3 regions of the Propionimicrobium sp. PCR01-08-3 genome follow, and region 2 is predicted to be linked to each of the others. Evidence: predicted binding sites of a transcription regulator. Region 2 holds the regulator's gene; each other region holds the start of a gene.
What was found. The regulator HrcA, encoded in region 2, represses chaperone genes, less so after heat shock. The targets are predictions, from matches to a motif close to TTGGCACTCGNNNNNNNCGAGTGCCAA.
Positions count from the first base shown of each region.

Region 1: the regulator HrcA is predicted to act here: its motif matches at 5,925-5,951, upstream of groL (chaperonin GroEL).
Region 3: the regulator HrcA is predicted to act here: its motif matches at 3,139-3,165, upstream of QQ658_RS00535 (FmdB family zinc ribbon protein).

Region 1 covers NZ_CP127390.1:92,447-101,986, reverse strand. The annotation lists gene QQ658_RS00475 (DUF3027 domain-containing protein) at 1-453, opposite strand, end outside; gene QQ658_RS00470 (cold-shock protein) at 450-833, opposite strand; gene QQ658_RS00465 (hypothetical protein) at 985-1,920, shown strand; gene QQ658_RS00460 (hypothetical protein) at 1,944-2,582, shown strand; gene QQ658_RS00455 (NUDIX hydrolase) at 2,586-3,143, opposite strand; gene QQ658_RS00450 (copper homeostasis protein CutC) at 3,310-4,014, opposite strand; gene groL (chaperonin GroEL) at 4,156-5,778, opposite strand; gene QQ658_RS00440 (hypothetical protein) at 6,016-6,438, shown strand; gene QQ658_RS00435 (DUF3263 domain-containing protein) at 6,435-6,719, opposite strand; gene manA (mannose-6-phosphate isomerase, class I) at 6,940-8,130, shown strand; gene QQ658_RS00425 (GDSL-type esterase/lipase family protein) at 8,244-8,879, shown strand; tRNA gene QQ658_RS00420 (tRNA-Thr) at 8,892-8,964, opposite strand; gene QQ658_RS00415 (hypothetical protein) at 9,123-9,374, opposite strand; gene QQ658_RS00410 (DedA family protein) at 9,471-9,540, opposite strand, start outside.
Region 2 covers NZ_CP127390.1:937,546-947,085, reverse strand. The annotation lists gene QQ658_RS04445 (16S rRNA (uracil(1498)-N(3))-methyltransferase) at 1-461, opposite strand, end outside; gene dnaJ (molecular chaperone DnaJ) at 580-1,788, opposite strand; gene hrcA (heat-inducible transcriptional repressor HrcA) at 1,802-2,815, opposite strand; gene QQ658_RS04430 (inositol monophosphatase family protein) at 3,081-3,917, opposite strand; gene QQ658_RS04425 (alpha-amylase family glycosyl hydrolase) at 4,063-6,753, opposite strand; gene QQ658_RS04420 (hypothetical protein) at 7,000-7,452, opposite strand; gene QQ658_RS04415 (hypothetical protein) at 7,500-7,649, opposite strand; gene QQ658_RS04410 (DUF3097 domain-containing protein) at 7,680-8,540, opposite strand; gene hemW (radical SAM family heme chaperone HemW) at 8,823-9,540, opposite strand, start outside.
Region 3 covers NZ_CP127390.1:105,287-114,826, reverse strand. The annotation lists gene QQ658_RS00555 (hypothetical protein) at 1-279, opposite strand, end outside; gene QQ658_RS00550 (GNAT family N-acetyltransferase) at 455-1,168, opposite strand; gene QQ658_RS00545 (molybdopterin molybdotransferase MoeA) at 1,161-2,423, opposite strand; gene QQ658_RS00540 (5-formyltetrahydrofolate cyclo-ligase) at 2,441-3,109, shown strand; gene QQ658_RS00535 (FmdB family zinc ribbon protein) at 3,215-3,550, shown strand; gene QQ658_RS00530 (SAF domain-containing protein) at 3,865-4,479, shown strand; gene mscL (large conductance mechanosensitive channel protein MscL) at 4,645-5,013, shown strand; gene QQ658_RS00520 (hypothetical protein) at 5,185-6,066, opposite strand; gene QQ658_RS00515 (hypothetical protein) at 6,137-6,514, opposite strand; gene QQ658_RS00510 (NADPH-dependent FMN reductase) at 6,549-7,100, opposite strand; tRNA gene QQ658_RS00505 (tRNA-Arg) at 7,277-7,352, opposite strand; gene QQ658_RS00500 (metal-dependent transcriptional regulator) at 7,726-8,418, opposite strand; gene QQ658_RS00495 (NHL repeat-containing protein) at 8,754-9,540, opposite strand, start outside.

The DNA of each region.
Region 1 (9,540 bases), 850 kb from region 2:
TTCGCGTCCGAGTCCCAGTTCGGTCACGACGGCGCGGGTCTGCGCCCACTCGGCGGGATCGGTGTCGGCAGCCAACTCACCGCCGCCGTATCCGGGCTCCAGCCGGGGATCGTTGTCGGGAGTGGGCAGCAAGGTGCCCGGCTTCACGTCACCGGGCATCAGCCGCTGCGACCACGGAACCCACGCAGGCGCCAGCAACGACTCGTCGCTCGGCAGCAGCACCACCTCATTGACCGTGGCATAGCGGGCGCGCGAGGCACGGGTCATCGTGACCGCCCAGTGCCATCCGTGGTAGGCCGGATGCGGGCAGTCGAACAGGTGGGTCGCCTGCCTGGCGCCATCCTCGACCTTGCTGCCGAGGTAGCCGCCCACCCCGAAGTCACCGGCCGTCTCGACGGCCGCCTGACGTGCGAGTTCGACGGAATCCGCAATTATCTGATCGACTTCGCTCATAACTCCAGCTCGTCCGCGACGGCCCGCAGCATACCTGCAACCTTGGCCGACTGTTGTGCATTGGGGTAGCGGCCACGGCGGTAACCGTTGCCGAGGGTATCGAGCACCTTGATCAGGTCTTCGAACATCACCGCGAGTTGCTCGGGCTTCTTGCGGGCAGCCTTCGACAGCGATGGCGGCAACTCGACGGGCTGCACCGACAGCGCCTGCTCACCCTTGCGTCCCTGAATGATGCCGAACTCGACTTTCTGCCCGGCTTTCAGTGCAGCAACTCCCTGGGGCAGGGCGTCGGCGCGCACGTACACATCGCCACCGCCGTCTTTGGCGATGAAGCCGAAACCCTTATCTGCGTCGTAAAAACGCACTTTGCCGCTGGGCACCGCAACCTCTCTCTTCGTTCGTATTTACCGGTACCAGTGAACACGAACGTCGTCTCGTAGTAAATGGAACGGGTGGGGATACCCGTACGCCTCAAAGGATACCCGGACGCACCTACTTCCGCCGACTCGGCCGCCGCCTACACTGGACGCCATGACACAGGCGAGCGCGAGTTACTTGGCGAGCACCGAGGATGCTCCGGCCACCCGGCCGTTCGGATTCGCCAGTCCTGTTGCTCCCCCGCTCTCGGGTTCCGAGCCTGTTCATGATGCGACGCCGGGCCCGGCCGCTCCCCCTCAAGACTTCGCTCCTCCGGACGGGCAGGCGCGTCCGCTCGATCAGATCGCGCCCGCCCCGTCCGAACGACGTGATCCCCATCAGCCCCTCCTCGAAGCCCCGCCCGACGAGTCGGTGAACACCTGGGACCCGACCCAGCCGGTGCCGGCCAGCACGACCTCCAGTGCGTTGGCCGAATCCTGGGACGAAGACAGCGGCGGCGAGTTGGACTCGCAAGAGTTGAGCGCGTTGCCGCCGCCGAACGGCGCTCCCGCGGGCGGAACCCAGTCGTGGCCTGCACCTGGTCAGCCGACGGGACAGCCCGGCTTCCCGCCTGCCCCGGGCATGCCTCAGCCCGGGCGAGCGATGCCCGCGGCACAGTATCCGACCGGTCCGTCACCTTATCCGGCCAATCCCTATGCGGCAGGCCCCTCGCCTTATCCGGCAAACCCCTATGCAACCGGTTCATATTCGTCCTATTACCAGGGCGGATACAACGGCCGGCAGCAATCGCGACCCAATTCCCAAGCGCTGAGTTGGGTCATCGGATTGCTCATCACAGGCATGCTGTGGGGCTGGCTCGCGCCGTTCGCGATCATCTGTTCCGGCGTCATCGCAGCGATCAAGAAAGTGCCCGGACGCATACTGGTCACCATCTGCGGTTCGCTGACCTTGGTCGTCAGCCTTTTCTGGTATCTCGGCTATTTCTATGAGGATCAGCTGCAGAACATTGCCCGATTGTTGTGCCTGATTTGCCTGGCAGGCATAGCGATCATGTCGCGCAACCAGAGATCTCGGCGCCCCCGGTACTGACGATGAGTTCGGACGCATCAGCAATGCCGTTTCGGGACGCCGATCCGCGGCTCGACCCGTTTCCCGGCGGGCTGGCTCCGGCAAGTGCCGAGCCGCTCAGCGATGCCGAGATCACCCGCGCCCTGGAGGCGATCGGCTCCGACGAGCTGACCGTGTTGGGCAGGTTGGTCTGGGGTCCGCCGATCGGATCGGTATCGGATGCCCGCCGCGATGTGACGCTGCGCGACGCATCGTCACCGATCGATCGGCTGCTTGCACTGGGACTCTTGCGTCCGGTCAACAACGACATCGTGATCCTGCCCCGCGAGGTCGCACTGGTATTGAGAGGCGATCGCTTCTTCGGATCCGGCAGCCGCCAGGACGCCGACTCGGGCTCCGGCTCCCCGGGTGCGGTCGGCATACAACCTGGAACCGCAGGCAACGATTGGCGTCCGGTCTTGGCCGAGGCAAGCCGGGACGACCTGTGGGTGCGGTTGGCGTTCGCCGAAGAAGACGGGACGCTGACCCGGGCGGTCGTCCGGGTGCTCTATGTGGCGCACGGATCGGCCTATCTGGTGCGGCGAGCCGGGGCCCGGCTGAATATCCCGACCCACCGGATCGTGGCAGCCGAGAAGCTGGCACCGGTCGTCATCAACGATCCTCCGTTGGAGGGCGAGCATTAGCGCTCAGCGATGCCCGAGACTCACGGGAACCGTCGACTCCTCGACATCGCCAAAGTCGATGAGCTCGTCACCGGGTTCGGCCCGCATGAGGCGGGCGATCTCGACCGGCCAGACGGTCTTGCCAGTCAACTCGTCGAGGGTGAACCAGCCGAATCCCGCTGCCATCGTCACCTTCTCGTCCTCGGTGAACCCGGCCGTATCGGGCTCGAAACGGGCCGGTAGGTCGAGGACGAAGAAGTCCTCTCGCTGCTGCAAGATGTGGTCCGAATAGCCGTGATGAACCACCCGGCGGGCGATCGGGCCGGTCAGATCGCCCGGGTCGACGACCAGGCCGGTCTCCTCGGCCAGCTCGCGGGCCGCGCCTTCGGCGAAGGTCTCTCCGGCGTCCAGACCACCGCCGGGCGTCACCCACCACTGAGTGCCGGGCATCCCCGGATCGGTATCGGAGCCGAGCAGCACGCGTCCCTCGGCACGCACCACCACCCTGGCGGCCTGGCGGGTGCGCACCCGTCGCTCACGCGGCGGGACGGCAACCATCGGCCTGCGATCTGGATCGTTCATGGTGCCAAGGTTAGATCGCTCAGCTGGCGCAGCCGCACATATCGAGTTCACTTTGGCCTCGTACAGGTGCCGAAGTGAACTCGATAACTGGCTGGCCTCTCGGATTTCGGTGGTCGACAGGTCTGCGCGTTACGTCTCCTGTTCAGTACGGTTGTGCGCCAGGAGATCAGCCCGCCCGGCGCATGCCTTCGGCATCCAACAGGATCCGCCAGCCGCGCACCAGCGAGGTGTCGACGTCGGCCGCGAACGATCCACCCGGACGCACCTGTGAGCCGACCTGGAAAGCCACGATTCCGGCCCTGGACAGCCAGGCGACGTGTTCGGGCACCAGTCCTCCGCCCGCCATGATCAGCTCGGCGATCTTTGGGTCGGATCTCGCTCGCGCGATCAGATCGTCCAGGCCCTGCTCCAGGCCGCGGCCGGAGCCCGCGGTCAGCACCTGATCGAGTCCGCGCATCGTCTCCAGCTGCGTCCACGCGTCGTCCATGTCGAGGCAGCGGTCGATGGCGTGATCGAAGGTCCACGGCCAGTAGCCGTCGTCGGTGAGCGTCCGGACGATTTCGATGTCGACCTGCGAATAGCCGTCCAAGAAGCCGAGGACGAAACCCTCCGCGCCATCGGTGAGATATGTCTCGATCAGGCCGCGCAGTCTGGTGATCTCACCACCGTCCGAGCGGTAGCCGTCGCGCAGCCGCAACAACGGGCGGATCGGAATCGTGCACGCTTCGCGCGCCCGTCTGAATGCTGCCGGCTCGGGAGAGCGTCCCTGCCCGGTGAGCTCGCCGACCATCATCAATCTGTCGGCGCCGCCTTCTTCGGCGCGCCGCGCATCCTCAGCAGTCACCACGACCACCTCAAGAAGCCCCGACATGACACCATGATGCTGGGTCAGCCCACATTTGGACGCGCGACACCCCAGACGCAAAAAGAATGGGACGGCTCGTTCGAGTCGTCCCATTCTTTATCAGGCAGTCGGGTGAGACCGCCCAGGCTGGTTACCGAACCGGGTGGATCAGTACATTCCGCCCATCTCGTCGCCTGCGCCGGCGGGCATCGCCGGAGCCTTCTCGGGCTTGTCGGCGATAACGGCCTCGGTGGTCAGGAAGAGACCGGCGATCGACGCGGCATTGGCCAGAGCCGAGCGGGTGACCTTGGTCGGATCCAGGATGCCGGCCTTGACCATGTGCACGTACTCGCCGTTCGCGGCGTCCAGGCCCTCGCCCGCCGGAAGGTTCCTGACCTTCTCAGCGATAACGCCACCCTCCAGGCCGGCGTTGACGGCGATCTGCTTCAGCGGCGCCTCCGCGGCGCTCACCACGATCTGCGCACCAATCTGCTCGTCGGCCGACAGACCCTCGAGCGCGGCGTTCTTGGCAGCCTGAATCAGGGCAACGCCACCACCGGGCAGCACGCCTTCTTCAACAGCAGCCTTCGCGTTGCGGACGGCGTCCTCGATGCGGTGCTTGCGCTCCTTCATCTCGACCTCGGTGGCAGCGCCGACCTTGATCACGGCAACGCCGCCGACCAGCTTGGCCAGCCGCTCCTGCAGCTTCTCGCGGTCGTAGTCGGAATCGGAGTTCTCGATCTCGGTGCGGATCTGCTTGATCCGGCCCTGAATCTGATCCTTGTCGCCGGCACCTTCGACGATCGTGGTGTCGTCCTTGGTGATGGTGACTAGGCGGGCGCGGCCGAGCATGTCGAGTTCGGCATGGTCGAGCGACAGGCCAACGGTCTCGGAAATGACCTGGCCACCGGTCAGCACCGCGATGTCGGCGAGGATGGCCTTGCGGCGATCGCCGAATCCGGGAGCCTTGACGGCGACCGACTTGAAGGTGCCGCGCAGCTTGTTGACGATCAGGCCGGCCAGGGCCTCGCCGTCGACGTCCTCAGCGATGACCAGCAGCGGACGACCGGACTGCTGCACCTTCTCCAGCACCGGCAGCAGATCCTTCAGCGAAGAGACCTTGCCGTCGACGATCAGGATGTAGGGATCCTCGAGGGATGCCTCCATGCGCTCGGTGTCGGTGACGAAGTAGCCCGAAATGTAGCCCTTGTCGAAGTTCATGCCCTCGGTGAGCTCAAGCTCCATGCCGAAGGTGTTGGACTCGTCGACGGTGATGACGCCTTCCTTGCCGACCTTGTCCATCGCCTCGGCGATGATCTCGCCGACGGTGGAGTCACCGGCCGAGATGGAGGCAGTCTGAGCGATCTGCTCCTTGGTCTCGACCTCGGTCGACATGGCGGCCAGCTGCTCGGTGACTGCGGCAACGGCCTTGTCGATGCCGCGCTTCAGCTCGATCGGGTTGGCGCCGGCGGTCACATTGCGCAGGCCTTCGTGCACCATCGCCTGGGCGAGCACGGTAGCGGTCGTGGTGCCGTCGCCGGCAACGTCGTCCGTCTTCTTGGCGACCTCTTTGACCAGCTCAGCGCCGATCTTCTCGAAGGGATCGGACAGTTCGATCTCCTTGGCGATGGATACGCCATCGTTGGTGATCGTCGGGGCGCCCCACGACTTCTCCAGGACGACGTTGCGTCCCTTCGGGCCCAGGGTCACCTTGACGGCATCGGCCAGGGTGTTCATACCCTTCTCGAGACCCTTGCGGGCCTCCGAGTCGAATTCAATGAGTTTTGCCATGGTTCTGTGGAAAATCCTTTGGCATCAGGGGCCATGCCCCGTTTGGTTGTCTTGTGGTCGCAACGATTCGTGGCTGCCGATGCCCGCGACGGACGACCTTGCCTTGGATCAAGGCTTCGGTCTCACCCGCACCACTACTCGAAGCAGTGGCACTCTCTTGGTTCGAGTGCCAGTTTCATTTTTAGCACTCGGCACCTGCGAGTGCAAACAGTTCAGGGGGCAATCTAATCTGGGCCCATGACGACCCTCACGCCTGCCCAGCGATTGCGGGCGGTTCTCAATTGGGTGAATCTGTCGACTCCGCTGGGTTTTGCCGTGGCGCACACCGGGGGCGCTCGTCCGCATCGCGGGCCGGGCGGGCTGTGGATAGCCGAGGGCTATCGGCTCGGGTTTCCCAAGGCCGGCGCGTTCACCATCGGAAATGTCATCACCATTCCGCGCGCTACCCTGCGGTCGTTGACAACGCGAAATCCTCGGATCCTTGAGCACGAGGCGGCCCATTCCACCCAGTGGACGCTATGCCTGGGACTCCCATTCCTGCCGCTTTACGGGCTCGCCGTCACTTGGTCGAAATGGCGGACCGGGACCACGTACGCGTCCAATATCTTCGAAGTGAGCGCCGGTCTGGCCAGGGGTGGGTACCGGCGGATTCAGGTTTAACGGCTATTCAACCGGGACGCCGAACGATTGCGCTGCCGCTGCTCACGAAGCCTGCGAAGCCGTTTGACCAACAGCGGGTCGTATTCGAGGGCGGCCGGACGATCGATCAGCGAATTGATGATCTGGTAGTAACGGGCGGCCGACAAATTGAACCGCTCCCGGATCTCGGTCTCCTTCGGAGCCTTCGCCTGCCACCAGCTTTTTTCGAAGTCGAGAATCGCGGCCTCACGCTCAGTCAACGGCTGAGCGTCCGATTGGAGGTTACGCAGTGCTTCAGCCATGGGGCGATTCTAGCCCGCGAATCACAGCTGTGTAATTCTCACAGCCGTCGTTGATACAAACGATACCGATCAGGTCGCGCCGACATAGCGGTGCGACGCCGGGCCCGCGGCACAGCAGGTAGTATTTCTGCTTGCTTGGTCAGGCACGCGCGATCGCCGGGATATTCCTCATCTCGCCGGCCGCAGCCTGAGGCGGAAAGTGTCTACACGAGGAGGTCGGATGCATCCGCTGACCGGAAGCATCAAGCGCTACGACTGGGGATCGCACGATGCGATACCTGCGATCTTGGGGATCGAGGACGATGGGCGCCCACTTGCCGAATACTGGCTGGGTGCGCACCCGTCCGGTCCGGCACGGATCGATGACGGCGTGCCGCTCGATGATGCCATCAGCCAGAACCCGGCCATGGCAGGCGACTCGACGCGCCTCGAGTTCGAGGGCCGGCTGCCCTATTTGATGAAGCTGTTGTCGGCCGGACGCCCGCTGAGTTTGCAGGCGCACCCCAACCGGATCGACGCCCAGGCAGGATTCGCCCGGGAGAACGCCGAAGAGATTCCGTTGGACGCTCCGGAGCGCACTTTCAAAGACCCCTGGGACAAACCGGAACTGTTGATCGCGCTGACCGAATTTGACGCGCTCGCCGGATTCCGCGCGCCGGAGGCCAGCGCCGAACTCTTCGCCGGCCTGGGTATTTGCAACGACTCCCAGAAGGTATTCACGCCGCTGCTCAGCAGAGGCGGACGCGCAGGCCTGGCCGAAGTGTTCATGAACTGTCTGGTGACCGACGATGAACGAACCGCCGCCGTGACCGATGTCGTAGCGGCAGCCATCAACCATGTGGACGACGAGGGCGAGTTGGGCGACTTCGCCCGTACTGCGGTCACCTTGGATGAGCATTTCCCCGGCGATCCGAGTCTGCTGGCGGCGCTGCTGTTGACCCGGCACCATCTCAAACCAGGCGAGGCGCTCTACCTGCAACCAGGTCGGCTGCATTCCTATCTGCACGGCACCGGCGTCGAGGTGATGGGCAACTCCGACAATGTGCTGCGGGGCGGCCTCACCTCCAAGCACATCGATCCGTCGGCACTGGCCCAGGTGGTGAACTTCACCACCATCCCGATCGTCCCGATGCTTGCCGAGCAGGAACTTCCCGGTTTGTGGCGTTACCCGACCGATGAACGGTCCTTCGCCTGCTGGCGCCTGGAGCTCATCCCCGGCCGGATGATCGAACTGCCGGGTGAGCTTTCGGGCCGGATCCTGCTGGCCACTCGCGGCGAGATCGGGGTCTCCCAAGGGCAGGACGACCTCGTCCTCGTCCAGGGGCAGGCCGCCTTCCTGGAGGCCGGCCGCCAGGTGCAGATCAGCGGAGACGGCCAAGGCTTCCTGACCGCGACCGGAATGGACGCCTAGCTTGATGGCCGTGGCACCGACCAGGAAGGCAAGCAGACCTGGGTCAGCGGGGCGGCGACTACCGGCTGAGCACCGTCTTCACGCGATAACGACTCGAAAGGCGAGGCACGACTGTGAGTAGCAGGCTCCGTGTGCTGTGTTTTGGCGACTCCAACACCTGGGGGTACATCCCGATCACGGGCGGCCGCTATCCCGATCAGATCAGATGGACGGGACGCCTGGCAGGCAATCCGGATTTCGACATCATCGAAGAGGGATTGAATGGCCGGACGACCGCCTTCGTGGACCATCTGGAACCATTTCGGTGCGGTCTGGATTATGTCGTGCCGTGCCTCCTGTCGCATTTTCCGCTGGATGTCGTCATCGTCATGCTGGGAACCAACGACACCAAACGCAGATACAACGTCTCCGCACCCGAGATCGCCAGGGGCCTCGAAGAAGTCATCATCCGCGTGCAGGAGTTCTGCAGGAGAAAAGACCAGTATCCGGAGTTTGTCATCATCTCGCCCGCCCGCATCGCGATCACCGAAGACGTGGACTTCGACCAGGCCTCGGTTGCCAAGGTTCTCGGCCTGGAGGCCGAATATCGGGCGCTCGCTGAACAATACGGCTGCCGCTACCTCAAAGCGTCCGATTACGTAACGGATATCGGCCAAGACGGGGTTCATCTCACCGAGACGGGCCACAAGAACTTGGCCGACGCAATCGAGCAGCTGCTGCTCGACCTGAAATCCCAAGCCAACAAGTGATTCGATAAGCGGAGCCCCCAGAGGGAGTCGAACCCTCGACCTTCCGCTTACAAGGCGGGCGCTCTGGCCACTGAGCTATGGAGGCATGCACCAGATGAAAAGAAAATAGTGCTTGACCATTCTGCCCGCTCGGGCGTCCAAGGCGAAATCCTGGCACGTGCTTTGGCTCGCGACGAAGATGCCGACTCGAAGCCCACGAGATCGCGCGCGGGAGGTCGACCTTCCGCTTACAAGGCGAGCGTTCTAGTTGTGTCCGAGACCCTGACCACGATCGGACGAAATCAAATGTCCGTTACGGGTGAAGAGAAGCGACAGGCCGACTCCGAGGACTACTGTCGCCGCGCAGGCGAGCCAGCCACCGGCGCTGGTCGTTGCTTGCGCTGCAAGCGTGGCGAATACGAGCGGAAGACCAACAACGAGGGCGATGAGTCTGAGCACGTTCGTCACCGGACGCCGCCTCAGCGTCCGGGAGCGCGCGCTCTGCGGGGTTCTCATAAAGAGAACTCTAAGCTATTTCTCAGCTCACTTTGCGCTACTGACCTGGCGTTTCGGGGAAGTTGCGGGAAAACCCTGAGAGAAATTCAGGCCAGCTCAGCCGCGCTGCTCTTGCTTCTTGGAGCTGCGCCAGAAGCTCAACCCGACGACGACCACCACCAGCGCC
Region 2 (9,540 bases):
GGGACCAGGAACCGCCTGGACTGCTTGGTCGACGCCTTGGCTACCGACCTCCACTTGGCAAGTCCCTTCTCGGACTTATCAGGCATGCCTGCCCGGGCGTCCCACCGCACCACCGATCTGGACGCCTGCCAGGCGATGATCGTGGATGCGCCGAGTTCGGTCAGAGATTCAACGGCGATCTCCGAACGGTCGCCCTTGGCGAGTGCCTGCACCATTGTCCATCTGAATCTCGGCTCGGGTGTGGCACGGATCTCCTCGACCCGCACCCGGACGCCCTGCTTGCTGACCGAGGTCACCGGCCCGCGGATCGCGTGCCCGGCGCCATCGGCCACCAGCAGATACTCGCCGATTCTGGTCCGTTTGACCACAGCCGCGTGGCGACCCTCATCATCGGTGACCTCGATAGACTCACCGATTCGCATGTCGTCAGATAGCTCAGCGAGGTACAACGGGTCAGTCATGATTCATGCCTTCCACGTATTCGGGGCGACCGCGGGCCTCCATCAGCGGGTAGTGAACCCACTGCCTGACCGCCGATCACACTTGCCAGCACTGCTCCCAATGCCCCGCGAGGGAGACTTACTGGAAGGCGTCTTTCAACCGGTTGAAGAATCCCTTTTCTTCCGACTTGCTCAGCACCTCGGGACTTCCCTCGCCGCGCATCTGGGCGAGTTGAGCGAGCAGCTCACGCTGCTCGGCGTCGAGCTTCGTCGGGGTCTGGACGAGCATGGTCACCCCGAGATCGCCGCGCGGGTTCTCGCCGCGGCGGTTCGCCCGCAAGCTCGGCACCCCGTGGCCCTTGATCGTCAGGCGGGTACCCGATTGGGTGCCGGGCGGCACATCGAGATGCACCTTGCGGTTCTCCTCGGGGCAGTCGGGCAGCTCGGACTCCAGGGTGTCGATGTCCATCTCGGTGCCGAGAGCCGCCAGCGACATCGGCAGCCTGATGACCATCTCCAGATTGTCGCGATCGCGGCGGAAGGTGTCGTGCGGCATGACCTGAATCTCGACATACAGGTCACCTGCGGGCCCCGCACCCGGCCCGATCTCGCCCTGGCCCTGCAGGTGCACGCGGTTTCCGGTGTCGACGCCGCCGGGGATCTTCACGTTGATCGTGCGCTGCTGAGACACCCGGCCATGGCCCGAGCACTCGGGGCACGGTTCGGGAATGATGTTGCCGAAGCCTTGACAGGCCGGGCAAGGCTGCGAGGTACGGATCTCGCCGAGAATCGAGCGTTGCGAGACGATAATCTCGCCACGGCCGTGACACTGAGTGCAGGTGACCGGATCGCGTCCGTCCTTCGATCCGGAACCGTTACAGGTCTCACAGATCAGATAGGTGTTGAAGGTGACCGGCTTCGTCACCCCGAATACGGCCTCGGGCAAAGTCAACTTGGTGCGCACCAGCTGATCTTGACCGCGACTCACCCGTGACTTCGGACCACGACCGCCTGGCGCCTGGCCGAACATCGCGCCGAAGAGGTCGCCGATGTCGAACCCGCCGCCGGCGGAGCTGAACCCGGAGAATCCGCCCATGCCGGCGAACGGGTCACCGCCGGAGGCTCCGTGACTCATCGGGTCGCCGCCGCGATCGAAGGCCGCTTTCTTGTTCGGGTCGCTGAGCACCTCGTAGGCCTCGTTGACCTGCTTGAACTTCTCTTCCGCGTCCGGATCGGTGGCCACGTCGGGATGCACCTTCATGGCCATCTTGCGGTAAGCCTTTTTGATCTGGTCGGCGGATGCGTCCCGGGAGACGCCCAGTACCTGGTAGTAGTCAGGGTTGCTCATCAGTTGTTCTCGTTCATCCTTCTGCCAGGAATCGTCCGACGTAGCGGGCGACGGCCCGCACGGCCGCAATTGTTGACGGGTAATCCATTGATGTCGGTCCGACGACTCCGAGCGACGCCCAGACCTCGTCGGAACCGTATTCGCTTGCCACCAGCGATGTGCTGTGCAGCGGCACGTACGGATTCTCCTGCCCGATCCGCACGGTCACATCGCCGGAGTGGTCGCCGACCGCGTCGTCCAATAGACGCAGCAGCACGACCTGCTCTTCCAGTGCATCCAGCACCGGGCCGATGGAACGTTCATGGGACGCGCCGTAGCGCATCAGGTTCGGCATTCCTGCCACGGCCACTTCGCTTGACGGATCGTTGGCCACCATGGCGTGCAGCGCGGCTGTGATGCGTCCGAACCGTTGCTGGTCGAAGCCTTCCGTCGCCTCGATCTCGGCCAGCGCGGCATCGGCCTGCTTCGGCTTCTTGCCCGCGATCGCCGCGTTCAGTTGGTCGCGCCATGTTTCCAACTCGTCTTCGGTATGGGCGTCGACCAGCACCGAATGCTGATCGATTCGTGCGGTCGAATCGATCAGGATCACCAGTACCCGGTCAGGGCTCAAGCTGATCACCTCGACGTGCCGCACCGTCGCCGCACTGGACACCGGGTATTGCACGATCGCGACCTGGCGGGTGAGCTGCGCGAGAAGGCGCACCGTTCGATGGACGATGTCGTCCACGTCGATTGCGCCGGCCAGGAATGTCGAGATTGCTCGCCGTTCCGCACCCGAGAGCGGCTTGACGGTCGCCAACCGGTCGACGAAAAGCCGGTACCCCTTGTCGGTGGGCACGCGTCCGGCGCTGGTATGCGGCTGAGCGAGATAGCCCTCCTCTTCGAGGACGGCCATGTCATTGCGGATGGTCGCCGGCGAGACACCGAGGCTGTGCCGGTCGACAAGCGCCTTGGAGCCGACGGGCTCACGGGTCGCGACGAAGTCTGCGACGATGGCGCCGAGCACTTTCAGCTTTCGGTCGTCCATCGTTCCCTCCCTCGCGCAGAACTGGCCTCGGCCTGACCCACAGGCTACTGGCACTCAGCAATTCCGAGTGCCAATATTACCCCGGACACCGAGTAACGCCAGCCGGAGCGTCCTTGCCGTCGCCGATTCACCAGCAGCAGACCTGAACGACCTTCGAATGCGCGCACCGGGGTGGCCCGCCACATCCCTACCTGAGCCAAGACACGTCCAAAAAATCACTGAGTGCGCTCATTCTTCGTCACTCATGGAATCGCCGCCGGCGAGCTCACTTATCGGCCGGCCCCCTCCAGCGTCCGGTCACATACTTGGCCACGCCGGGATTCGGCGCACAACAGATGGCCTCGGCGTTTCTGCTCGCGGGCCCGTAGGGCTGGCCGTCGACTTGGCTGATGACCCCGCCGAGCTCCGAAAGCATCAGTAAGCCGGGCAGGTGATCCCACGGCTTCGGATTGCGGTAGACGAAGAAGTCGGCGCCCCCGGTGAGCAGTTGAGGGTAGTCGAATCCGGCGCAGAAATTCGATCCGATGGGCTCCGCGAAACCGTCGGAGGAATCGAAGCACCGCCATACCTTCTTGGTGCCTCCGGCCCTGAGAGGTTGCATGGACGCGCCGCCGTCCTCGGCACCATCTGCTGAAGGCCGCGATGGTGCGGGGGTGGCGAGCCGCTCGCCGTTGCGAGTGACACCGGAGCCCTTTTCGGCCACGAACGCGTCCCCGCTCTCGGGGTGCAGAATCCACGAGCGAGTCACCTCGGTGCGCCTGATCTCGGCGATCATCACCGCGTAGTGCGGGTTTCCTCTCACGAAGTTCCCGGTGCCGTCGACGGGATCCACGGTGTATGCGATTTCCGCCGATCCCAGGCCGCCGGGAATGTTCGGGTCGGCGAAGGTGGCTTCCTCCCCCACGATCAGGCAGCCGGGGTTGCGGGCCACGAGTTCCTTCGTGAGCAAAGCCTCGGATTCGCGATCGGCCACGGTCACAAAATCACCAGGCGACTTTTCGTCGATCTGATCGGCGTGCAATGCCCGGAATCGTGGACGAATCACCTGCTCGGCGACCTCGACCATCAGCTGGAGCACTTCCTCGGTCCGCATAACAACCATTGCGCCTATCTTCTTCGTTCCGGTCATCTTCGTTCCGGTGAGTTCGGCCATGCTTGCCCGAACTCACCGATTCACTTCTTATGCCCATCATCATGACCTCGCCGCGCCGGCGAGGCCACGATGAATCGAACCTTGATTCCTCACATCACTCGGCCAGCGATGACGCGTCCAACCGGCCACGCCTGATTGGAGTCCGAAAACCCCGATAGCCGAACACCGGCGATTGATCGTTGGCAGCCGCAAGTACGGCTATCGACCACGGCTCAACCGTATAGCTACCCTCGATGACATCGCCCTGCGACGGTGGCCAACAATTACCTTGGGATTCTGCCCACGGGGCGGTGTCGATGAGCCGATGCCATTTCAGATCGCGTCTCTGGATCTCGGTCGGATCGGGCACCTTGAACACCGCCGACGATGTGTACATGTTGATCATCACCAGATAGTCGGTGCCGCCGACGCCGGCCCCGTTGATCAATACGGTCATCTGGCGGTCGGTGAGCCCTGGTTCACCCGACAGATCGGGCCGGTAGTAGAGGTAGCTGACGTTGTCCGAATCCAGCTTTCCCGATCCCCAGGTCTTTTGCCGCAACGTGACATCGAGTGCCCTGAGCCTGGCCGTGAACCTGGCGAACCGGAACATCGGATTGACGTCGGGCTCGGAATCGCACTCACCCACGACGTCGAAATAGGAGCCGACCTCCGGATCGTTGGGATCGACCGGAATCCTGGTCGGGGCGTTGGACGCAAGCTGGGCCCAGTTGTTCCACATCCCGATGGTGTTCAGGTTCCACGGATTGTTGTTCCCGTTCTGCGTCCGGCCGTATTCGTCGCCGCTGACCACCATCGGCACCCCGCGCGCGCACATCAGGCTCACCCAGTTGTTGCGCCAGCGGGTGCGCCGCAGCGCCTGATCGCCGCCCGAATCCCAGGAATTGTTCTGCGGGGATCCCCCATCGGATGGTCCGAAGGGATACTCCTGGTTGTTGTTGGGTTCGTTGAAACTCACCAGATCCATCATGGTGAAGCCGTCGTGAGCGGTCACGAAATTGATGGACTTCTGCGGCCCGGCGTTGTCGTTAAAATGCAGCCAGTCGCCGTTGAACAGTTCGATGAAGGCCCGAGTGTTGCCGTCACCCTTCAGGTAGTGGCGCACCGCGTCGCGGAATCGGCCGTTCCATTCGCCCCAGCCAGAGGGGAAGTTACCGACCTCATACCCCCACAGATCCCATGCTTCAGCGATGACCTCGATCTCTTGTTCGTTGGCCCAGTCGACGGCTTCACGTAGCAGTGGATGAGCATTGAAAAAGCGCCTCCTGCCGCCCCAATCGTCCTTGTCGGACGCGGCGGGGAAGCGTCCGAGAACCGTCGCGAGATCGAACCTGAATCCGTCGACGCCCATGTTGTCATGCCAGTAGATGAGCGAGTTCATCACGACATCGCACATGGCGCGGGTGGAGAAGTTCGTCTGATTGGACGACCCGGTGGCTCCGTCGACGATGAATCCGTCGGCGGTCAGATCGTAATAGTGCGTGGTGGCGAACCCGCCGAAGGTCGTGAAGGCAGCCGAATCGATGTCGTTGTCCCAGTTGCCGCCCTCGGCGGTGTGGTTGAAGACGACATCAAGATAGACCTCGATGTCGTGCTCATGAAAGGCCCGCACCATTTCCTTGAACTCGCGTGACGGGCCGCCGGGCGTTTTGTCGTGGGCGTAGTCCCGGTTCGGCGCGAAGAACCCGATGGTCTGATAACCCCAGAAATTGGTGGTGCCGTTCTGGTCGCCAACCTGATCGGAATCGGTTTCGTGCACCGGCAGCAGCTCGATGGTGGTGAAACCGAGGCCCTTGAGGTAGGGCGCCAGATAGGCGGCGCCGGCATAGGTGCCGCGCAACTCGTCCGGAATGTTGTGAACGTCTTCGAACGACTCCTCGCCCGAAAGGTAGTCGCCCAGCTTCACCGCGGACGGGTGCATCGTGAGGTTCTTCAGGTGTCCCTCATAGATCGTGACGTCTTGAGCCGGACGCCTGGGCGCATCTCCGGTCGACGTGTTGTCGCAGATCACCACACCTTTGGGCGCATAGCGTCCGGAATCGACGCTGCGGCGCGGCTTGCCGTGGTAGTCACCGCCACCAGTGGCGAAAACTCCCCTATCCTGGCCCATCTCGATGATCTTTGGGCTGCGCGGAACGTGGCTGATCTCGCGGGCGTAGGGGTCGAGCAGCACCTTGTTCGGGTTGAAGTGGTTGCCCTCCTCGTCGCGATCCGACTTGAATCCGGCGAGCGTGCCCGGACGCCACGTTTCGTCCACATCCCAGTTGCGGCCCCAGACTCGGTACGCATAAAGCCTGCCCGGCTCGACGCCTACCAGCTGGCTACGCCAGATACCGTCCTCCCCCTTGACCGTGTCGAACTGGTGAGTGGCGTCGGCACCCAGCGGCTTGTCGTAGAGCTCGATGACGACTCGGGTCGCTTTCGGTGCGTAGACCGCGAACGAGGTCATCGTGTTCTGCGGGTCATAGGTGGCGCCCAACGGCCAGCCGCCCAGCTCCCACATCTCGGGGGCAAATGCGGTCACCGATTCGTCTTGGGCCGGGGGAATGTATTCGTCTTCCGCATCGGCCTCGCCATCTGCGCCGGGGTTCGCGCCGGGATCCTCGTCATACAGCGCATCATCGTGCGCATCGTCCGGACCGCCTTCCCCGGCATCCGAATCCGGGGGGACGCTTACGTTCTGCTGATCCTTCGCGTCCTGAGCGTCTGCTTCTGGGGGTGCCGATGCGGTCTGTTGTGGCTCCTGCTCACTGGAGTTGGTCGACTCGGGCGAGGTATCAGTCATGACTTTGACCGTACCGCAAAGTTGCATTGCGGTGCGCCGAGAACACCTGACAAGCCGACCGCATCTACCGGCGAACTCCACCTGCAGCATGGGAGCAGCCGTCCGGCCTCCCGGATTCAGGATAGGCAGGGACTGCCCCGGTCATGCCGGGATCCGGCGATGCTCTCTCGGCGTCCGCCCTATCCGCATGGTCTCTTATCCGAACTATCCGGCAGACCGCTCATCCCCGAAGGCTCAGTCGGCGAGTCAGTAGATACCTCCTCCTGAGCGCATCCCAGGAGCATATGTTTCCTGAGTTGGTGTCGCGATATCCCAGGCAGTCTGGAGCGCCCGAAGTGGCCACAGCCGTGTCACCAATGCCTCACGTACCTTGCGGCGTTCACGGAACTTCAGCTCCGGAGCGATGTCGGAATCGAATCGCAGCAATGACACCAGCCCCGCAAGATAGGCTGGCCGACTCGGGCACCCTTGCGGATCGCCCAGCCCCTCCAACGCCAGTGATCGCGCCTCGAGCAGTGGCTGCTCCTCGCGGAATTCGTAATGCTTTCGCAGCAGCCTGGAAGCAGGGATCAAGTACAAGACCTGCTTGACGGTGAGATCGACCAACGCCTGATCCAGATACGTCGGGCCTGCACCCCTGATGATCGTGATTGCTTCACGATCCGACTGATCGGCCAGATCGTGCAGCATGGTGTCCAACAGTGAATCCTCTATTGGACGCGAATCACAGACCCGGGCCTTCCCGTTCACCAGGCGAACCCGCTCGTGCACACGAGCTCCGCCAGCACAGCGGTGGTCACGGCATGATCTGTGCGGCCACGCTTGCGCACCTCGCCGTCATATGAGCCGATCGACAGCATGGCCACCTGATGTGCAAGGTTCACCCACTCGTCCATGTACTGACCCTAACGGACGCGGGTGAGGCTCTACCCGAGTTCGTCGAGATGGTCTTGGGTGACGAAGTCGATCAGTTTCTCCATCTCACGGTTGAAATCGGGATCCAAGTCGCGGAAGGTGCGCACCTTGGAGAGCATCCACTGCCAGGCGTGCGCGATGTCAGTCTGGTCCTTGTGTGGCAGGCCGAGAGCGGTCAGCGTGCCCTTCTTGAAGTCGACATCACGCGGCACCTTGGGCCAGGCCTTGATACCGATCGTCTCGGGTTTGATGGCCTGCCAGATGTCGATGAACCGATGCCCGGTGATCTGGACTACATCCCCGTAGCCGCCGCGCGCCACCTGCTCGGCGATCCGGGTCTCCTTGGAGCCGGTCACCAGGTGGTCGACCAGGACGCCAAGCCTTCGTCCGGGCTCTGGCTGGAACTCGGCGACGATCGCCACCAGGTCGTCGATGCCACCCAGGTATTCGACGACCGCGCCGACGTGGCGCAGGTCGCCACCCCAGATCTTCTCGACCAGTTCGGCGTCGTGGCGTCCCTCGACGTAGATGCGGCTGGGCAGCGCCACCTTCGCGGGCCCATCGGGGGTCGCCCTGGCACCCGAGGCGGTATAGCGCTTGGTGGAGCCGGTGCGCGGCGGAATCCGCAGGGCGACCGGCTTACCTTCGAGCCAGAATCCCGGACCGACCGGAAAGCTGCGGCGCTTGCCCTTGCGGTCCTCCAGAATCACCAGACCGTTCTCCCAGCCCATGATCTCGCCGACGAATCCGGACGACGGGTCTTCGACGACCATGCCCAGTTGCATCGGCACGTCCTTGGTCTGCGGACGACGATTGCGCTGGGCCTTCGGGTCGAGCACGTCACGGCCATAACGATCATTGGTGAACCCCACCTGCGGAACGTTAGCGATTCGGACCGTTGATCAGGTGCGCGACGCGCTCTGTAGCACCTGAAGCACATGTGGGCGGGCTCCATCGCGACCTGATCCCGCTTGTAGACATGAGGATCCTCGTGACTTCGTGCGCCCGAAATCTGCTCGCGCGCCAGGTATATCTGGCGCATCTAGGGATTTCGGGCGCGGCTGTGTTGAAGCTGCGGCGGCTGGGCATGGAGCCTCAACCAGCACGGTCGGATCGGGCGCAGCAACGGAGTCGATCCTCGCGGTGGAATCACCCTAATCGAGCAGGTTGCGGATCACTGCGTCCGCCAGCAGGCGCCCCTGCAGAGTCAACCGGACGCGACCAGCGTCCAGCTTGACCAACTCGCGCTCCGCGATCCGAGGCAATCGGGCCTGTTCGGTCGGGGTCAACACGTCTATCGATAACCCATCAGCGAGCCGGAGTTCGAGCATCACCCGTTCGATTCGTCGGGTGTCGGCGTCCAATATCTCACGCGCCTGTGCGGGGCTGTGTCCTTCGGCGAGGGTGGCCGCATAGCGGCCTGGATGGCGCAGATTCCACCATCGGACGCCCCCGACATGCGAGTGCGCGCCCGGGCCTATCCCCCACCAGTTCGCGCCGGTCCAGTAGGCCATGTTGTGCCGGGCCCGGTGCGCGGAGTCCCGCGCCCAATTGCTGACCTCATAGTTCTGATACCCGGCGGCGGTCAGAGTGGCCTCGGCCATCAGGTAGTCGTCGGCCTGTTCATCGTCGTCCACCGGCTGGATCTCGCCATGCGCAACCTTGCGGGCCATCGCCGTACCGGGTTCGATGACCAACGCGTAAGCAGAGACGTGATCGGGATGCACGGAGCAAACCGCGTCCAAGCTGGTCTGCCAATCGGCAGGCTGCTCCCCCGGCGTGCCATAGATGAGGTCGAGGCTGATCTGATCGAACCCGGCCTGCCTGGCCAATCCGACGAGCTCCAAAGCGCGTCCGGGGGTATGCACACGG
Region 3 (9,540 bases), 830 kb from region 2:
CAATCCAACCTTGCGGCGGCGCATCGAGGTATGCGAAATGGCATGCAGATCACGCCTGGCGGCACGCCGGGTGCACGGGGTCGAAACCGGCGCGCCCGAATCACTCAGAAAATCTGCATCCGCCTCGCCACTACGGCGAATAACCCGCATCGAGTCCGCGAACTCATCAATCGTGCGCTCATCTATCCGGCCCTGCTGATCATGCTGGCCCAAGTATTGCGGCACAAGAATGATCAGCCACACGACAACGATTGCCCCGAAGATCACTCCTGTCATCACGCGACCAAAACTAGGGCCCACCGCTCGCACCGTCACCAAGGCGCGCCGCGGATACCGAACTTAGGCCCCGGAGGATTGTCGCTGCGCGCCGCTTCCCGGGTCGTGCGCCTGACTGGCCTGTTGCTGGCAAACCGGGTGAAGAACGGAGCGCACGAGCGCAGCCTCCGTCAGTTTCTCAGGACGCCAGGCCCGGCACCTCGCCCTTCGCCAGCAAACGGTTCAGCAGACCGCCGGGCACCTCACCGCGATTCAGCGAGAACACCCGGTGGTCACGCCATTCGCCATTGATGTGCAGATAAGCCGGACGCATTCCCTCGTCACGGAAGCCGAGTTTCTCAGCCACCCGCAGGCTGGGCGCGTTCTCCGGACGAATGCAGATCTCGATGCGATGCAGCCGCATCACCTGCCAGCAATAGTCACAGGCCAACGCCACCGCCGCCGGCATCAGTCCCTGACCGGCATGACCGCGATCGATCCAGTATCCGATGACTCCCGATCTGGCCGACCCGGTGAGAATATTCGAAACCGTGACCTGACCGATCACCTCGGTGTGCTCGGTGCGCTTCGGGCAACTGGGCCAATCTCGATCGATCGCCAACGCCCACGGCAGCATCCCACCGCTCTTCGCCTGCTTGTTCGTCTTCCGTAGCCACGCCTGATACGGCAGCGGATGGCCCGTTCCATCGGGAGGCAGCGTCGCATCCCACTCGTGCGTCCACGAATAATTGGACGACCGCAGCTGATCCCACGCGGCTTCATCGCGCTTGCCGAGCGGACGCAAGACCACTGCGCCCGCCCGGACGGCGACCGGCCACCGGTGACTCGCCGGCAGCACGACACCCGTCGGCCAGCCCGCGAGCGGCCGTTCAGGCGAATCGGCTTCAGTCATCAAGCAGCCAGCATCCCACCCGCTCACCGAGGGAGATCACCGGCCCCGTCTCATCGAGCACCACAAGCGCATCCGCACTGACCAGGTCGGTCAATCGCGGATAATCCGGGCTGCCGAGCGGTACCACGACCTTCTCGCCCTCCTGGGTGCGCACCGTGCCCAGCCTGACCGACACGGTTCCCTCGCGTCCACGCAGCTCGCCGCCCGCAATGCATCTGGTGACCGGCTGGTTCACCACGGGGGCTCCCATCAGTTTGCGGATCAGCGGGCGCACGAAGAACTGGTATTCGACATAGGACGCGACCGGATCGTCCGGTAGCAGAATCAACGGGATCTCGTCTTCGCCGACCAGCGCCAGGCCGATGCGTCCGCCCGGCTCGAGAGCCACATCGGCGACGTCCATCAAACCCATGGCCGCCACCACCCGGGTCAGCTGGCCGGCATCATCCAGATCGCCTGAGACCAGCACGATATCGGCGCGAATCAGTTGGTCACTGATCAGATCTTGCAGCTCACGATCGGTGCCACTGGCATTGCTGACCCGCCACACCTGCACGCCATCGGATTTCAGGGCGGACGCAAGCAGCGGCGACTCCACGTCGGTGTGGCCTTCTTCCTCGGCCACGCTCAGCACCACGACCCTCGGACGCGGACGCGCCAGCACCCGGTCGACGCCGGCGAGTGCGAGCAACGCGCTATTCCGGGCGTCCAGCCGTTCGCCCGAACGCATGATCGGCACCCCGGCGCGAGCCTCGGAGCCGCTCCACCGCACATGCTCCCCCAACTTCACCGGATGCGTGACGGTCAACGCCTGATCATCGAGCTCGGCGTCCCGGTCGGCGATCACGGCGTCCATGCCCTCGGGTAGCGGCTGGCCTTGGCGTACCCGCACTGCCGATCCGGGCTTGCGGGCCTTGTCGCCGGCGCGTACCTGCAGCCGGACCTCACCGGCGCCGGCACCCGCGAGATCGTCGGCGCGCACCGCATATCCGGCAACCGCCACGAGGTCATCGTCCGGCAGATTGTTGTCGGTGATGATGTCCTCACACACGGCGGTGCCCCACGCATCCAGCAGGTACATGCCGAAGGCGGGCAGCGGCGTCACCAACGAAAGCAGATACTCTTTCTCGTCGGCGACACTGCGGCGACCATCCGCATCAGCGGCAGGAGGTTCGGGCAAAGTCGGTTCTGGAGCAGTCTCCTCGGGTTCGGTGACGACCTCGACAGGTTCGCTGCGACGTTTGAACAAGCGCATGGCCCTACGATAGGTGAATGATTCAGCAACCACGCGCAGCCGTGCCCACGCGTGGACTGATCCGTGCCGAGATTCGTGCCCGCCGAACCTCACGATCGCTTGCCGAGCAGCATGCGGACGATCAGTTGCGCGACGCTCGGGTCTTGGCGTTGGTGTCCGAACTGTTGGATGGCCACGCCTCTTCGGGCGCGGCGACGTTGGCCTGTTACCTCTCCAGGCCCGGCGAGCCCGGGACGCTGGATCTGGTCGGCGAACTGGCCGAACACTACCGGCTCCTCGTCCCCAAATTGAGCGTCGACAAGAACGGACGTAGACGCCCCGCGCCCGACTGGGCACTCTTCGAGGGAACCGATCAATTGGTTCCCGGAGTCTTCGGGATTCCCGACCCGGCGGGACTTGGGCTGGGCGGTGCCGCACTCCGGCAGGCCGACGTGGTGATCGCAGCGGCGCTTTGTGCGGGTGTTGACGGCAGCCGACTGGGCACCGGAGGCGGATGGTTCGACCGTGCCTTGCTGCACCGGCGTGCCGACGCTCCGGTGATCGTGCTTCTCAACGAGGACGAGGTTCGCCAGGCTCCCCAGGAGCCACACGATCAACCGGTCCACTGGCTCGTCACTCCCCATCGGACGATCAAGACCACCTGCGCCGATCAGCCTGGGCAACTGACCGCAACGACCGGCTCCTGATAACGCGGCGGCCGGCAGAAGCGTTATGATTGGCAGTCGGAAGGCCCGAGTGCTACTCACCGGCAGCGGGTGCTTCCCCAAAGACAACGTCGAAAGCTGAGCCAGATGCCCACTTACCAGTACCGCTGCCAGGCCTGTCACAACGACCTCGAGGCCTTTCAGAAGTTCACTGACGACCCGCTGACCATCTGCCCCGAGTGCGGCGGATCACTGCGCAAGGTCTTCAATGCGGTCGGTATCGTGTTCAAGGGCTCCGGATTCTACGCAACCGATTCCCGCAAGGCCTCGAGCGCTGCTGCCCCGGCATCCGGTCACTCGGTCGTCACCGACACCAGCGATTCGAAGGGCACGGCCTCGTCGTCCGATTCCTCCGGCAGCGCTGCTTCGGCCGGCTCGTCGGACTCGAGCAGCTCGCCGGCCAAAGAATCCGCCGCCGCCTGACCGGGTTACAGCAAGAGCGCCGGGCGCCGACAACACAACAGCCCGCCGGCACATTCACTCTCGATTGCAAGACGAGGGCAGGCTGCCCGAGCGCACGTTCGCGCCCGCAATACCTGCAGACTCTGCCAGGTTGCGATCTACTGTGAGCGAGACCGTTCAGCAGGCGTGTCCTACCTGTCCAAGTCGTTCGCACCCTGAACGATTGAAGGCAGGAGCACCCCCCAAATCTCGACCCGTCATCTCGGGAACCGCGGGTTATCCACAACGCGCAGGAAATTTGAACGATTTGCTGCCCGTTTAACAATCATGGGTGCGTGAATCCAGCATCAGCCTTCAACCGACTGGCCCGGTTCTTGAGATGGCATCGGCGTGGTCTCGGCATCGCGGCGGCCATGGTCTGTCTCTTCGCGATCTTGTCGGTGCTCACACCGGCCAAACCCGAATCGACGCCGGTGCTGGTGGCCTCTCATGCCTTGACCGCCGGCAGCACCCTGACCGCCGCCGACATCACCACGATCGAGATGCCCATCGAGTTGATGCCTGCCGAAGCGCTGAGCGACCCGGACGAAGTGGTCGGACGCGTGCTTACCGCAACGCTCACGCAGGGAAGCGTGCTGACCGGTGCCGCCGTTCTCAGTAGCCGCGATATGACCGAGGCGGACGAGCGGTTGGTGCCGTTCCGGGTCCCGGACGCAGCCACGGTCGCACTGCTGCACGTCGGCGACCGTATCTCGGTTGTCGGTTCCAGTTCTGACGGTGGCGTCATCGATATTGCGACCGATGTGCGGATCGCGGCACTGCCTACCACCGAGAGCGGAAGCCTGGGCGGCGAGTCCGGCGCCTTGGTGGTCGTCGCCGCGGACGCCGAGACTGCGGCACAACTGGCTGCGGCGTCCAACCAGATGAGAATGGGGATCGTCATGCAATGACAGGGCAGTGTCAATGACAGGACACCATCTCGATCCGCTGTAGGCGAAGTGCAAACCGCTGAGATATCCGCTGGAGCCCAACGGCGTTTGCCTATAGTCAGTCGGGTCGGCGACCACTAGGGACGCCGTTGCCGGTGTTATCTGCCCCCGATCCGAGAGGTACCCATGCGAGGCTTCAAAGACTTCATCATGCGCGGCAATCTCATTGAACTCGCGGTCGCCTTCATCATGGGCGCGGCGTTCAACAGCGTTGTCGAAGCGTTCACCAATATCGTGTTGAGCCTCATCTCCATGGTGCTCGGCGGCCCGCCGAACTTCGACGACTGGATGCCGGGAGGCGTGCCGGTCGGGCCGTTCTTGACCCAGTTGGTCGGTTTCGTCCTGGTGGCGGCCGTCGTGTACTTCGCCCTGGTGCTGCCGGTCAACAAGCTGCGTGAGCGCATGGACGCCGACAAGGAACCCGAAGCCGACGCGGCCACGGAGACCGAATTGCTCGTGGAGATCCGCGACCTGCTGGCCGAAAAGAAGAACTGAGCTATCTCGAAAGAAGCGCTGCTCGACGCGCCAGTTCTTCAGCGCGACTAAATCGCGCATGGACTGTGGACTGCCGGTAACTGATCGTCTGCCACATCAACACGCTTGTTCGAGCAGTTTCGGCATGACGTCAGTGTGGACGCTGCACTTCGGCCCAAAATTGCCGCGCGCTCAGAGAGCGACCTGGTAATAGTCCTCGGGCCCGACGGCAAGAAGCACCAGGCCGGTCGTGAGCATTTCCTCGATCGCGTAGTACGAGACCGTTTGCGGGTCGTAGCCGCTCTCGTCCAACGCTTGTTGGATGGCTGCGGCGAGATCTGCCCCACGGATCTCGGTCGGGTCGAACGCCTCCTGGGTTTGGCCGTCGACGGTTTGCTGACCATGACCATCACATACGTAGTTACGGAGGCCGTCGCCTGCTGCGGGCTGCATCGCCCGGATATAACCGGGCAGGCATGAGGTGCCGTCCGCCAATACCCATGGATTGCCGTCGGCACGCAAGGTCTGCCCTCGCGGAGATGCGGGGCCGGGCAGGCTGAGCTGATAGACAATGCCGTTCGGCAGGATGGCCGCCACCTCGGCCAGCGCCCGGTCGAGGTCCTCGCCATCGGTCAGGTCGAGATCTACGGGTTGCGGTTCGGATCCGTTGATCGACGACGCAGCGATAGTGCCATCGCACACCGAATCGGCGATCACATCTCCGGTCACGGAGACGAATGCCTCGACCTGTGCGTTCGTGTTGCAGGTCGTCTGCAGCGAATTCAGCTGATCCGCCAGAGCCTCGAAATCGATCGCATCGGCACGGCTGGCTCCGGTGATCGACGGCTGATCGACCTGTTCACCGGCGCCGTCATGCGTCCACCAGACTTCGGTGCCATCCGTACGTAACCCGACCTTGACCGATTCCGCCTCAGGGGTGATGACCAGCCGGGTGAGCACCTGCTGCCCCGCCTGGTCGAGGATGTCCTCGACATCGGCCTGCAGCGAATCAGTTCCCTGAGCTCCACTCGTGCACCCGGCGAGCAACGTCAGCGCCGCTCCAACGCCCACCACCTTCATGACTGTGCAGCGATGCCTTTGCCACAACGAGTTGTCGCTTCGTAGCTGCAGGTATCTCACCTGGTCACCCCACATTTCCGTGGTGCGGAGGACGCTCATTGAGCAGTGCCCGATCATGCGGGCTGAGCGGCATGGACGCGTCTCGCAGCCGTACCTCAGCCCCCACCCCGAGGTGTTCGGCCACCAGCCTGCTCGCGGCCAGCAATTGTGCGGCCCCGATACCGCCTCGTTCGGCCGCAGAAACCATGAACGGCCACGGGCGGTCAGCTGCCAGCGCGTCTCGGCGCACAGCCGCGACCTTCTCGCGTCCCCATCCGGCGGCCATCAGAGCGACAGTAATCTCGGCCGGATCATCGAGTTCAGCCCCGGCCTCACCAAAGGCGAAGACATCGTGGTCGGTCAATGATCGAGCGACCATTCGCCCCAACTGTGCCCCGCTCATAGCTGCAATTTACCCTGGTCCTGCTCGCCTCCGGCTAGCGAGCAGCCCTCCTGGCCGCGTCAAGCAGCTGATCGAGCAGTGCCTTCAGGTCGATTTCACGCTGTGGACGCGGCGTCGGCGTCCCGTCGTCCGCGAACTCGGTGAAATTCGACAGCGAGACCTGTGCCCGCACGTCGACCATGGAGAAGTTCACGACGACCTGGCGCCACTGTTCGGCGGCACGGATGCCCTCCACCGAACCGTAAGAGACGAACCCTACGGGCTTGCCCGTCCACTCGGGACCGAGCGTGTCGACGGCGTTTTTGAATGCGCCCGGCAGCCCATGGTTGTACTCGGGCGTCACAAAGATATAGGCATCGCAGGCATCGATCGCCGCGCTCCAACGCCGCACGTTCTCCGAGCCGTACTGCTTGTTCGCGACCGACGGCAGCGTGCGCGAAGTCAGCAGCGGCACATCGAACTCCTTCAGATCGATGAGTTCGAATTCGGCTTCGCGGCGCTCGGATGCCCGCTCCAGCACCCACTTGCCAACCCCGAGACCTCTGCGCCCCTCGCGGATTGATCCAACGATGATTCCGACCTTCATAAACAACCTCCTGTTGCTGTCAACATCTCCATTCAACCGCGGGCCACCGACAACCCGCATAGATAATGGACAGTTGACCAGATCGGCACCCGCTTCGCGGCTTACGATGCCGCATCAGATAGCGACGGTCCGCACGACGGAGCAGTTACGCCTTTTGGCGCGAATAGATCACACGATGGCGGCCCCAGCAGGATTCGAACCTGCGACACATGGTTTAGGAAACCACTGCTCTATCCCCTGAGCTATGAGGCCAAGCTGAGCCAATCCCGCTCAGATCTGCCGCCCGATCCACGGGCCCACGACTATCGCGTGGTCCATCAATGGATCCTGGGTAAGCCTAGACCCACCCGCCGCACCGGACCAAGCTTCCGGCCTTCGTGCCCATCCTCAGATCAGGCATCTCGGCTTCGCTCGTAAGCACCGCATGGCTTGATCCGCAGCGCACCCGTGGCACCGAGAACAACAAGATCAACTAATCTCCGGCAACTTTTCCCCAGACCTTGCATTCGGGCCGCGATCGTCTATTGTTACTTTACGAAAGCGGTTGTCGCCGATGATTTGTCTCCTGGGGGTGGGTAGACGGCTTCGGCCTCTCGAGCGACAGCCGCTTTCCCTATGCCCTCATTCAACTCTTGCCGGCCGACTTGGCGTCCACCCACATGCCACCGGTGATGGAACGGTCGACTCGCACGCGGCCCTCGGTGCCGCGGATCTCCACTCCCGACCCAACTTCTACGGCAGATATCGTCACCCCGGGCACGACTCCCACGTCATTCAGGCCGGTGAGAGCGTCCTCGTCGGCCTGCACGAACTCGCTCAATCTGACCAGCTCGAAGCTCTGAACCTCACCGGTGACCACATCGGCCAGCGCGACCACTCCATTTCGGAAGGACTCAGGATGAAGCTCGCCGGTGAGCGACGGAATCGGGCATCCATAAGGTGACTCCTGCGGAGAGTTCAGCAGCTCCGTCAGACGCTCTTCGATGGCATCTCCGATGACGTGCTCCAGCTTGCAGGCTTCTTCGTGGACGATCGTGTAATCGAGGCCGATGATGTCCGACAGCATCCGCTCGGCGAGACGGTGCTTGCGCATCACCTTGCGGGCCCGCTCCCAGCCGACCTCGCTCAGTTCGAGACGGCGGTTGTCCTGTACGGTGAGTAATCCGTCGCGCTCCAGCCGGGCCACGGTCTGGCTCACGGTCGGACCCGACTGATGCAGCCGCTCGACAATCCGCGCACGTAGCGGCTCGATCCCCTCCTCGTGCAACTCAAGAATGGTGCGCAAATACATCTCGGGGGTATCGATCAGATCGTTCATTGGGCCCTCCTGGTTAGCTGAAAGCCTAACCGACTGACACGCTTAGCGTGACCTAACTTTGTCTATCCGCCGGGCCAGGCACGGGCGCGCTGAACACTCGACACGGAACGCTCAGGTCAACCATTTAGAGCAGAACTATATTCCTGCTTCCAGCCGATTCCGTCTACCCGCATCGGCACGCCAACGCCCAGAAAATGCCGGCGGTTCGGTGGCCGCCCCGGCGATCCAGCAAAACTGCCGGGCTCCGATGGCTGAAATAATCCGGCAAACGCAAACATCCCAATTGCGAGCGACCTACGGCGAACGTCGGCCCGCCGGCACCTCGGCAGCCGGCCTCAGTGCCGCTTGCGGTATTTCTTCGATTGGGTCTTGCTCGTCAGGTACGCGATGGCCCCCGCAGCAACCGAGACCAGCGCGGCAATGCCAACCGCCGTCATGGTACCCCGGCTTCTGGTCGGCTTGGGTAACTCGCTTTCCTCGCCGCTGGGTTCGGCGGATGCCTCGGTGGACTCGCTCTCAGCAGGTGACGAGGACTCCTCGGGGGCGCTGGTCGTCGGTTCTGCGGCCCCTGGCGGCGCCGAGGGAGCCTGGCCGACATCGCTCATCGTGCTGGGCACGGCAGCCTCGACCAGCTGGTCGGACCCGCGGCTGCCCAGCAGCACGCTGCTGGCGTTCAATGACATGGCGATGGACTCACCCTGCGGCTGCTCGGGAGCCGCCTCGGCGGCCGTCACTGCGTAGTTCAACATGTCAAAGCTGAGGACGCTGTTGTAGGTGCGCAAAACGGCGGTCTCGGCGTCCAGGAACACACCGTCGGTCACCCACTCCGGCGCCTCTGCCATGTATTCCATGGTGATCTCGCCGACGGCGCCCGGAGCCTCGGCATAGTAGAGACCGCCGGGCGAGCCTTTCGTGACGATCCAGATATTGCCCTTCGGCGAGACCATCATGGTCATCGCATCATGGGCACCATCCGGATAGTGCAGCGTCCAATGACTGAGCGGTGCTGCCGTACCGTAATCCAGCGCTTCCAGGCGATAGATCTCGACCGAGGACCGGCTACCACCGATATCCCCGACATAGAGCAGGCCGTCGAAATATGCGAGAGCCTGGACGCCGGCG